2 regions of the Arthrobacter sp. CMU6 genome follow, and region 1 is predicted to be linked to the other one. Evidence: riboswitches for the same ligand, from Rfam matches in the RefSeq annotation. Region 1 holds a riboswitch; the other holds the start of a gene.
The links. Region 1 has a riboswitch for thiamine pyrophosphate ahead of AC5RWD_RS03415 (ECF transporter S component). Riboswitches for the same ligand answer to the same signal wherever they lie in the genome.
Positions count from the first base shown of each region.

Region 2: it holds a riboswitch for thiamine pyrophosphate, as region 1 does, so the genes downstream of both, thiC (phosphomethylpyrimidine synthase ThiC) here and AC5RWD_RS03415 (ECF transporter S component) in region 1, are expected to answer to the same signal.

Region 1 covers NZ_JBNHFL010000003.1:189,797-194,866, reverse strand. Annotated here, with positions in the region: gene AC5RWD_RS03430 (hypothetical protein) at 1-255, shown strand, start outside; gene AC5RWD_RS03425 (6,7-dimethyl-8-ribityllumazine synthase) at 1,186-1,638, opposite strand; gene AC5RWD_RS03420 (ribose-5-phosphate isomerase) at 1,800-2,294, opposite strand; gene AC5RWD_RS03415 (ECF transporter S component) at 2,376-2,996, opposite strand; TPP riboswitch at 3,067-3,208, opposite strand; gene AC5RWD_RS03410 (transketolase) at 3,501-4,379, shown strand; gene AC5RWD_RS03405 (transketolase family protein) at 4,376-5,070, shown strand, end outside.
Region 2 covers NZ_JBNHFL010000026.1:55,419-60,488, forward strand. Annotated here, with positions in the region: gene thiC (phosphomethylpyrimidine synthase ThiC) at 1-1,344, opposite strand, end outside; TPP riboswitch at 1,340-1,447, opposite strand; gene AC5RWD_RS17400 (amidohydrolase family protein) at 1,543-2,625, shown strand; gene AC5RWD_RS17405 (VOC family protein) at 2,704-3,579, shown strand; gene AC5RWD_RS17410 (hypothetical protein) at 3,707-4,141, shown strand; gene rpsP (30S ribosomal protein S16) at 4,335-4,748, shown strand; gene AC5RWD_RS17420 (RNA-binding protein) at 4,750-4,992, shown strand.

The sequences.
Region 1 (5,070 bases):
TTCCAGTTCCTTCCCGGCGGGCAACTGCACTCCACGGTGACGGCGCTGTTCGTCAGGGCCATGGAGCTGCAGGTTCCACACAACTACTTCACGCCCTGGATGGTCACGCCCTCAAGGCAGTTGGGCGGCTCCCGCCCCGTGGACCTCCTGACTGATAGGGACCGGCTACTGCTGGAGCTGAAGCGTTCGCAGGCTAAGCCGGACGGAGAGCTCCGGCGCTGGAACGACCGCTTCAGCCCGGGCCTAGGGGTCTAAAAGTCGGCAACAGCCGCGGGCCCTTCTATAGAATCCCGCAGGATCTGCGAAGGTAGTGCTTGCCAGCAGCATCTTGCTGCCCTCCAGAGCCTTGCTCAGACGACCGGGCATGCCAATAGGATTGTGAATCCCTATTTCGAGAAAAGCACCGACAGCAGCCGTGTCTCAGCTGGGCACACCCACGCAACGCCCGTAGGGTCGAGGTGAGTCTCGAAGGGACAAATGGAGAGAACGGCAGAGGGCTTCTCCCCCGCTGGCAGGGCAAACGTCGATCGATGACGTCCTGAGGTCGCAGTACGACCTGACTCCTCAGCTCCCTCTCCGCTGGGCCGCTCTTGAGACGCCCGCCGGAGGCCATCAGCTGTCCCGAGGTGAAGTACAACCAAACCGGACACCGCAGCTAGCTTGACGGAATATCGGTTATCGCGTTAAGAAGCGGCCAGAAGTGTGGTGGAAAAAGCGGCGCCACAGGAATGCTCTGCCGCACGCAGGCGAATTTCAACTTCTCGCGGCGGATGGCGCGGAAATGTGTGCCATGAATTAGGGAGCCTTTCAGCAGTGTGCTGACAGGCTCCCTAGGAGTTGGAAACATTCCAGATCAAGCCTAAGCCTAAGGATTTGGACACGATAGCCGATGTTATGTCACGCTGGCCTTCACAAGGGGGGCTGCCCAACGATTGATCGGCACGCTTGTCTTTGGCCGACGGCCCTTCTTGGCCAAGGTCAGTGGTCACGTATTTTCTGGCATGACCGTACGTCCCCCAGGGACGTTCTGGTGACCCGAAGCCTTTCCATAACGCCTTATATCGGCCAAACATCGCCCCGCATGGTGACACCGCCGCCATCGCTAACTCGGCAGAAGCTCCAACGGGAGGCCCGCGCCCCTTCCGAGTTTGGAGGCTGATGGCGGATATTACGCCAGAGTCAGACTTACAGGGACGCCAACGTTGTAAGAGTTGAGGCGAGAGCGTCTGCCAGTTCTTTCCCCTTGGTCACGAAATGCTGGGAAAACTGGTTGCGATGCTCTTCGTGCTCGTGAAAATGGTGAGGAGTTAAGACACCGGAGAATACCGGTACGTCCGTTTCCAGTTGCACTCTCATCAGGGCGTCCACGACACTTTGTGCGACGAATTCGTGGCGGTAAATACCTCCGTCAACTACGAGGGCAGAGGTGGCGATGCCGTCGTATTGGCCGGACGCTGCGAGCCGTCGGACGAGTAGCGGAATTTCGTAGGCCCCGGGCACTTGGTGGACATCGACGTTGGTGATGCCAAGTTCCTTGAGCCGCGTTTGAAAGCTGTCGACGGCGCGATCAACGATGTCAGCATGCCATTGGGCGCTAACAATCGCTACGCGGAAGGAGGAAGTGTCCAGAGGTGACAAGGGTAGTTCCTTTCTTTGGGAGGTCATTGGAGGATTCTTTCATGCTGATACTGACCTCGGCGCATATGTGTCCAGGCAGCGGGGCGGGACGCGGACTCAGTGATCCGGAGGAGCTCTTGGCGGTGCACCCTTCCATGGGCACCGCCAGGGTCTAGCAGGAGTTACTCAACCACTTCGCCGGTGTTCTCGTAGGAGGCAATTTTTCCGATGCGGCGGATGTGGCGCTGGTCGTTGCTGAAGGGTTCCTGCAGGAAGGCTTCGATCAGGGCCGCGGCCTCCTCGACGCTGTGCTGGCGTCCGCCCACTGCCACGACATTGGCGTCATTGTGCTGTCGGGCCAGCGTGGCGGTGGAGTGGTTCCAAGCGAGGGCTGCCCGCACCCCCTTGACCTTGTTGGCGGCGATTTGCTCCCCGTTCCCGGAACCGCCCAGGACGATGCCAAGAGCGTGCACGCCCGCTTCCTGGTCCGTTACCACCGCTTGCGCTGCAGTGATGCAGAACGCCGGGTAGTCGTCCAAAGCATCGTATTCCTTGGGTCCGTGATCCACGACGGCATAACCCTTCTCCGACAAGTGTTTGACCAAGTGGGCACTCAGCTCCATGCCGGCGTGGTCGGTGGCGATATGGACACGGGGAAGGTCATTGGGTGAAGTCACAGTTGTTGATTCCTGTTCAATTGAGCGGGCGCCCTCTGATGCGACCGGCTGTACGGCGGGAAGTCTTGCTGGTCCAGGGATTTAGGAAAATACGGGCTCTGTGGCTGCCTTGCGGGACGCGAAGGAGCTCAGCACGCCGGTCTTGGCCAGACCGCGGGTGGCGATCCAGGACAGCGCGCCGGCGATGATGGCGCCGGAGATGGCGGTGAAGATGATGTAAGCCAGCTTGTCCCCGGCGGCGTAGGCGATGTTCCAGCCCCACGGGGCGAACGAGTCGTTCAGGCCGCAGAACAGCCCGGCGCCGGCACCCGCCAGCAGCGAGACGGGCAGGTTGAACTTCTTGTACCGGAACGCGGCGAACACCAGCTCCGCACCCAGGCCCTGCAGCACGCCGGAGATCAGCACCGTGGTGCCGTACTGCGAACCCATGATCAGCTCGCCCGTGGCTGCCACCGTTTCGCAGAACAGCGCGGCACCGGGCTTGCGGATGATGAGCATGCCCAGCACCGCCGGGATCATCCAGCCGCCGGCGTACAGGCCGGTCAGGGGCGGGTAGACCGCGTTCAGTGGTGCGGAGATGAGGTTGGCGCCCTGGGACCAGGCCCAGAAAATGACACCTCCGGCGACGGCGATCAGCGCCGCCACCACGATGTCGGCCACGCGCCAGTTGTACCCGGACTTTTTAGCTGTTGCTGTTGTCATGATGGTCCTCCTGAGGATCAGGAGGGGAAAGCGCTCCCCGGCTGCTGGCTTTGGGGTGCCTGCGGCCGGACACTTTGAGAACTCGACTCCCTTGCGCCGGTACTAGCCGGATCAGGTTCGAGGGTCTGCGGTTGTCCGCACTCTCAGCGCCCACCCGCGGCTTCCTGGCTGTGCCAGTGATGCCCGACGGCGGCGCTCCCCTGTCGTAATGAATCTGCCCTTGGTGGGCTGGTCCCATTTATACACGTTCGTGCGTCCGAAACCACAGCGGCGTCCAGTCAGCTCAACGGTACGCCCTAGGAATGTCGCCAGCCCCCGCAGAGCGGCAAGCCCACACGCTGCCGGCCGCAAGAACTCTCCAGCCTGCGTCGATTACCACTGCCACTGAGGCGATCCTTGAGGATGCTCCGCTGGGAACCTGTCCTCCACCCCGTCTATTGACACTCGAATTGTGGGGTGGGTAACATGGATTCACATACAGTCACTACTGAATGGATATGCAAAATGTTAACTGCAGATGCTTCCCAGGCCGCATCCTGGCGGTCCCTCCGCCAAGAGGTGTTGGCCGGTGACGCCGACTTCCGCTCCAAGAAGTTGCACGAGCGTGCCCAGACCACCCGCCGCTCGATCCTGAAAATGATTTCCGACTCAGGCCAGGGGCACATCGGTGGAGACTTCTCCGTCACGGACATCCTGACGGTGCTTTTTGACGCTGTCATGAACGTCGATCCCGAGGATCACCGCAAGGAAGACCGCGACCACTTCATCCTCAGCAAGGGCCACTGTGCAGCCGCGCTGTACTCGACCCTGGCGCACAGCGGCTTCTTCCCGGTCTCAGAACTGGACACCTTCATGGCGCCGCTGTCGGCGCTGAACGGACACCCGAACAGGGTGAAGGTCCCGGGTGTCGAAACGAATACCGGCCCGCTGGGCCATGGCCTCCCGGTGGCCGTCGGCACGGCAATCGGTGCCAAGCTGCTGGGTACCGGCACCCGCGTCTTCGTCGTCACGGGCGACGGTGAAATGCAGGAAGGCAGCAACTGGGAGGCGCTGATGTCGGCCTCCCACCACAAGCTGGACAACCTGACCCTCGTCGTTGACCGCAACCGGCTCCAGCAGGGCGCGCGGACGGAAGAAACGAACGGACTGGACCCGCTCGATGCCCGGCTTGCCGCCTTCGGCATGGAAGTGCGGATCGTCGACGGCCACAACTACAACGAACTCATCGAGGCACTGAGCCCATCCACCACGGGTTCCCCCGTCGCCATCATCGCCAACACCGTCAAGGGCAAAGGCGTCTCCTTCATTGAAGACCGCGTCGAGTGGCATCACAAAGTACCGTCCAAAGAACAAACCCTTCAGGCTTTCCAGGAGCTGTCATGACGACAACAACCGTGCAGACCGACGCACCCACGTTCGACAACCGCCAGGACTTCGCGGACGAACTCATCAAGCTGGCCCGCACCAACGACCGAGTCGTCGCCGTGTGCAACGACTCAGTCGGCTCCAGCAACCTGACCAAATTCCGTGACGAGTTCCCGGACCGGCTGATCAACGTCGGCATCGCCGAGCAGAACATGGTCGGCGTCGGCGCCGGTCTGGCCAACGCCGGCTTCATTCCCTTCGTGTGCGCAGCGGGACCCTTCCTGACAGGTCGTTCCCTGGAGCAGATCAAGGCAGACGTGGCCTACAGCCAGCACAAGGTCATCCTGTGCGGCATGAGCCCGGGCATGGCCTATGGCGAACTCGGCCCGACCCACCACTCCGTCGAGGACTTCTCCTGGCTGAGGGCACTACCGGGCCTGGACATCGTCGTTCCCGCCGACGGAGCACAGACCCGCGCCGCCGTGCGCAACGCCGTGGCCGACCCGCGGCCCACCTACATCCGTGTGGGCCGCTTCAAGGTTCCGCACGTCTCCGAGGACAATGCCGGGCTGGAACGCGGAAAATTCGTCGTTGCCCGTGAAGGTACCGACGTAACCCTGATCGCTACCGGCACCGAAGTGTCCCGGGCGCTGTGGGCCGCTGCCTCGCTTGCCGGCGAGGGCGTCTCGGCACGAGTCCTGAACGCCAC
Region 2 (5,070 bases), on a different contig from region 1:
GGCGCCGATGGCCGAGGTGATGTGGTCGTATCCGGGGGCCACGTCCGTAACCAGCGGTCCCAGGGTGTAGAAGGGCGCACCCTTGCAAAGCTCCTGCTGGCGCTCAACGTTTTCACGTACCAGATGGAACGGGATGTGCCCCGGACCTTCCACCATGACCTGCACGTCGTACTCCCAGGCACGCTGGGTCAGCTCGGCCAGCGTGTCCAGTTCGGCAAACTGCGCGGCGTCGTTGGCATCCGCCGTCGCGCCCGGCCGGAGGCCGTCTCCCAGTGAGAAGGCGACGTCGTACTTCGCGAAGATCTCGCACAGTTCGTCAAAGTGGGTGTACAGGAAGTTTTCCTGGTGGTGGGCAAGGCACCAGCCGGCCATGATCGAGCCGCCGCGGGAAACAATACCGGTCACGCGGTTCGCCGTGAGCGGCACGTACCGCAGCAGCACGCCGGCGTGGATTGTCATGTAGTCCACACCCTGCTCGCACTGTTCGATGACGGTGTCGCGGAAGATTTCCCAGGTGAGTGCGTTCGCTTCGCCGTTGACCTTTTCCAGGGCCTGGTAGATCGGCACCGTGCCGATCGGCACGGGGGAGTTGCGGATGAGCCATTCGCGTGTGGTGTGGATGTCGTCTCCCGTGGACAGGTCCATGACCGTGTCAGCGCCCCACTGGGTGGCCCACTGCAGCTTGTCCACCTCCTCGGCAATGGAGCTGGTGACGGCCGAGTTGCCGATGTTGGCGTTGATTTTCACCAGGAAGGCCTTGCCGATGATCATCGGCTCCGATTCCGGGTGGTTGATGTTGCTGGGGATGATGGCCCGTCCGGCTGCGAGTTCGCTGCGGACCAGTTCCACATCGCAGTTTTCGCGGAGGGCCACGAAACGCATTTCTGGGGTGATGATGCCTTGCCGGGCATAGTGCATCTGCGTCACAGTCTTGCCTTCCACCGCACGGCGGGGCACCGGCTTGGCGCCCTTCCATTCAGCGGAGGCCGCGCCACGGCGCACGGCCGACTTGCCGTCGTCGAGCAGATTCCGTTCACGTCCGTGGTACGTCTCGGTGTCTGCCCGTGCCGCAATCCATTCCGAACGGAACGGCGCGAGGCCCACCACCGGGTCGCTGCCCGGACCCGCCGTGCGGTAAACCCGCAGCGGAGCGTTCTGCTCGCCGTTAGGTGAAGGCTCCAGGGCGATTTCCGTTACCGGAACCCGCAGGCCGTCCCCCTCCAGATACGCCAGTGAATGGGATTTCAGTGACTGCGTGGTACTTCCGGCGGCTTCACTCTGGGCTGCACTGATTTGGGCTGAATCAATTTGGGTAGGGGTCAGCTGTGGTTTCTGGGTGCTCAATTTACTGCTCACTTCCTTCGCCGGCATTACCCGGACAGGTTCAACGGTCGCAGGCTGCACCAGCCTGATCTCAGCCCCTGCAGGGGCACCCGTGTGGTCGTAGACGAAGCTACCACACGCCGGATTGTGCCCGTCTACCGTGAAGCCCGCGCCGGAAAGGTCAGGATCCCGGTGGCGGGAGCCGATTAGGCTGGAAGCATGGCGTACATCATCGAATTCAGCGGACCCGTGCTCACTGCTGCGGACGAGGAACGCCGCGGGCTCTGGGCCGTGGACGGGAAGCTGACGTTCAATCCTCCGGGGCAACGGCCGGACGCCGTCCTGGACGGCTGGGTCCTGCCCGGTTTCGCGGATGCCCACTGCCACATCGGACTGGGCCCGGGCGGTCCTGTGGACGACGACGTCGCGTACCGCCAGGCCATCACGGACCGCGACGCCGGCACTCTCCTTGTCCGGGACGCCGGGGCCGCCAGCGACACCCGGTGGCTCCAGCAGCGCGCCGACATCCCGCGGATCATCAGGGCGGGACGGCACGTGGCCCGGTCCCGCCGGTACCTGAGGAACTTCGCGGTGGAAGTCGAGCCGGAGGGCCTCGTGGAGGCGGTGCGCAAGCAGGCGCGGGAAGGCGACGGCTGGGTCAAGCTGGTGGGGGACTGGATCGACCGGGCCGCCGGCGACCTCGCGCCATCATTCCCGGCCGAAGCCGTGCGGGACGCCGTCCGCGCCGCCCACGACGAAGGGGCGAGGGTCACGGCGCACTGCTTCGGCGAGGACACCCTCGATGACATGCTGGACGCCGGTATCGACTGCATCGAACACGCCACCGGCCTGCTGCCACGGCACATTCCGCGGCTGGTCGACCAGCAGGTGCCGATCGTGCCGACACTCATCAATATCGCCACCTTCCCGGACATCGCCGCCCAGGCCGAGCCGAAGTTTCCGCGGTATGCGGAACACATGCGCGCACTGTGGGACCGCCGTCGCGAGCGCATCCTGGAAGCCTACGAGGCCGGCGTCGACATTTACGCGGGAACGGACGCCGGCAGCGTGATCCGCCACGGCCGTATTGCGGACGAAATCCTCGAACTTCACGCCGCCGGGATTCCGGCGCCGGCGGCGCTGGACGCGGCCTGCTGGCGTGCGCGCCGCTGGCTGGGGGCCGACGGCCTGGCGGAAGGGGCGGCCGCCGACGTCGTAGTCTGCCGGGAGGACCCCCGCGCCGTGCCGGAGACCATCCGGAACCTTGCGAATGTGGTGCTTCGGGGAAAGATCGTGCATTAGGAATAAATTGAAGCTTCAAGTAATTTAGAGATGTAGAGGCCGCCGAAATCCGGTGGTCCGGACATTCGGGAGTATTCAATGACAGCAGCAGACAGCAGCCAGGACTTGCTTCCTGCCGACCTCACCATGGGCACCGTCATGCTCAAGGTGGGCGACATGAAGCTCATGACCGATTACTACCAGCGCGCTCTCGGCCTGGATGTCGTTGCCGAGCAGGACGGCGGCCTCTACCTTGGCCGGCGCACGACGCCGCTGGTGCACCTTGCTCCCGCTCCGGGCCTCACCATTCCCGGCCGGGGCGAGGCCGGACTCTTCCACACGGCGCTCCTGTTCGAAGAACAGTCCTCGCTGGCCGCCACCATTGCCAGCGCGGCCCAGTACGAGCCGCAGTCCTTTGTGGGCAGCGCCGACCATCTGGTGAGCGAGGCGTTCTATTTCACCGACCCCGAAGGCAACGGGATCGAGCTCTACTGGGACCGTCCCCGCGAGGCCTGGTCCTGGGACGGCAAGAATGTAGTCATGGACAGCCTGGCGCTGCCGCCGCAGAAGTACCTCCAGGAGCACCTCACGCAGGAGTCCGTGGAAGGCCAGCGCGGCGCCGACGCGGGGGTGGGGCACGTCCATTTGCAGGTTGGTGACGTCCAGTCCGCCCATGACTTCTACGTCGGCACCCTGGGGTTCGAAAAAACGGCTGGCTGGCACGGCCAGGCCCTCTTTGTGTCCGCTGGCGGCTACCACCATCACATGGCCATGAATGTCTGGAACAGCCGGGGTGCCGGTCCGCGCCGGGATACGCTGGGCCTCGGCGAGGTCCTGATCGAGGTCCCGTCCGGGGACGACGTCGGCGCCCTCGCCGACCGTCTCAGGGTCGCCGGAGTCGAATCGCACCACACCGGCGCCGAGCTCCGCTTCGAGGATCCGTGGCGCAACCGCCTCCGCGTTGCTGTCCGGTAAGGCTGCAGTCCGATAAGCCAGTGCGCTAAGCCCGGCGGACCCGGTTGGGTTAGGCTGACATTCGAAGAGCCCCGGCCGGCACCGCCGCTGCCGGGGCATGCACCGCCGACGCAATGAGGACGAATCCATGGGCTTCACCGAAGTGTTTGTCGCCACCCACAATGACGCCCTCAAGCGTGCAGAGGCGCTGGAAGGCGGCGCCGCTGCCGGGGACGGCATCCGGATTGCCGGCATCAGTGATTTTGAGATCGAGCAGCTCGGCGACCTCGCCGGCGCCGCGGTGCACGCTGCGGGCGCGGACTACGAGCTGGCCATGGTGGACGTGGCAAGCGACTCACTTCTGGGCGTGCCGGCCGCGATGGTCCGGGCTCTGGCCGAGCTCCTCACCTACGAATCCGAGGGTGAGGGCGACGTTTTGGATGATGTGGCCGAACGCTGGGCCGCGGAGGATGACATGCCCTTTGGTGCCGGGGAAGCCAAAAACTACGTGCGGCAGCTGGCAGAGCTCGCCGGCACCGTGGACGAAGGCAGCAGGACCGGCCTCTACGTTTGGTCCTCCTAGCGCGCCATAAGCCTCCGTCCGCATGTCAAGTCGAAATAACGCGGACGATCTGGCACAATAGACAGGTACTCGATCTGCGTGGCCCCTCTCTCCGCGTCTGGATCCTGTCCTTTTCGAACCCCCAAGTACGGCCCGCCCCACGGGTGCAGAACGCGGGTTCAACCCCGTTTCAGAAACAGGAGTGACCACAAAAGTGGCCGTAAAGATTCGCCTTAAGCGCTTCGGTAAGATGCGCGCACCGTACTACCGCATCGTCGTCGCCGATTCACGCACCAAGCGTGATGGCCGCGCCATCGAAGAGATCGGCAAGTACCACCCCACCGAGGAGCCCTCATACATCGAGGTCAACTCCGAGCGTGCACAGTACTGGCTGTCCGTCGGCGCGCAGCCGTCGGAGCAGGTCGCCGCGATCCTGAAGATCACCGGTGACTGGCAGAAGTTCAAGGGTCTGCCGGGCCAGGAAGGCACCCTGAAGACCAAGGCCGACAAGGAAGCATTCGTTGCTCCGGAGAAGGGTTCCGTGATCATCCCGGAAGCCATCACCAAGAAGGCCAAGGCATCGGAAGCCCCCGCCGAGGCTGAAGCAGAGACCACCGAGGCTGAGTAGATTGCTGGCAGAAGCGCTCGAACACCTTGTCCGCGGCATTGTTGACTCCCCTGAGGATGTCAAGGTCAGTGCCAAGAACAACCGCCGCGGGGACACCCTCGAGGTGCGCGTTCACCAGGAAGACCTCGGACGGGTAATCGGACGCCAGGGCCGCACCGCGCGCGCACTGCGCACGGTCGTGGCGGCGCTGGCAGATGGCGAGCAGGTCAGGGTCGACGTTGTCGACACTGACCGCCGCCGGTAACGCGCCTGCAGCACTTGCCTTATTGTCCGGCCCCTCCACCAGCTAACGGTGGAGGGGCCGGACTGCTTTGGGCCTCAC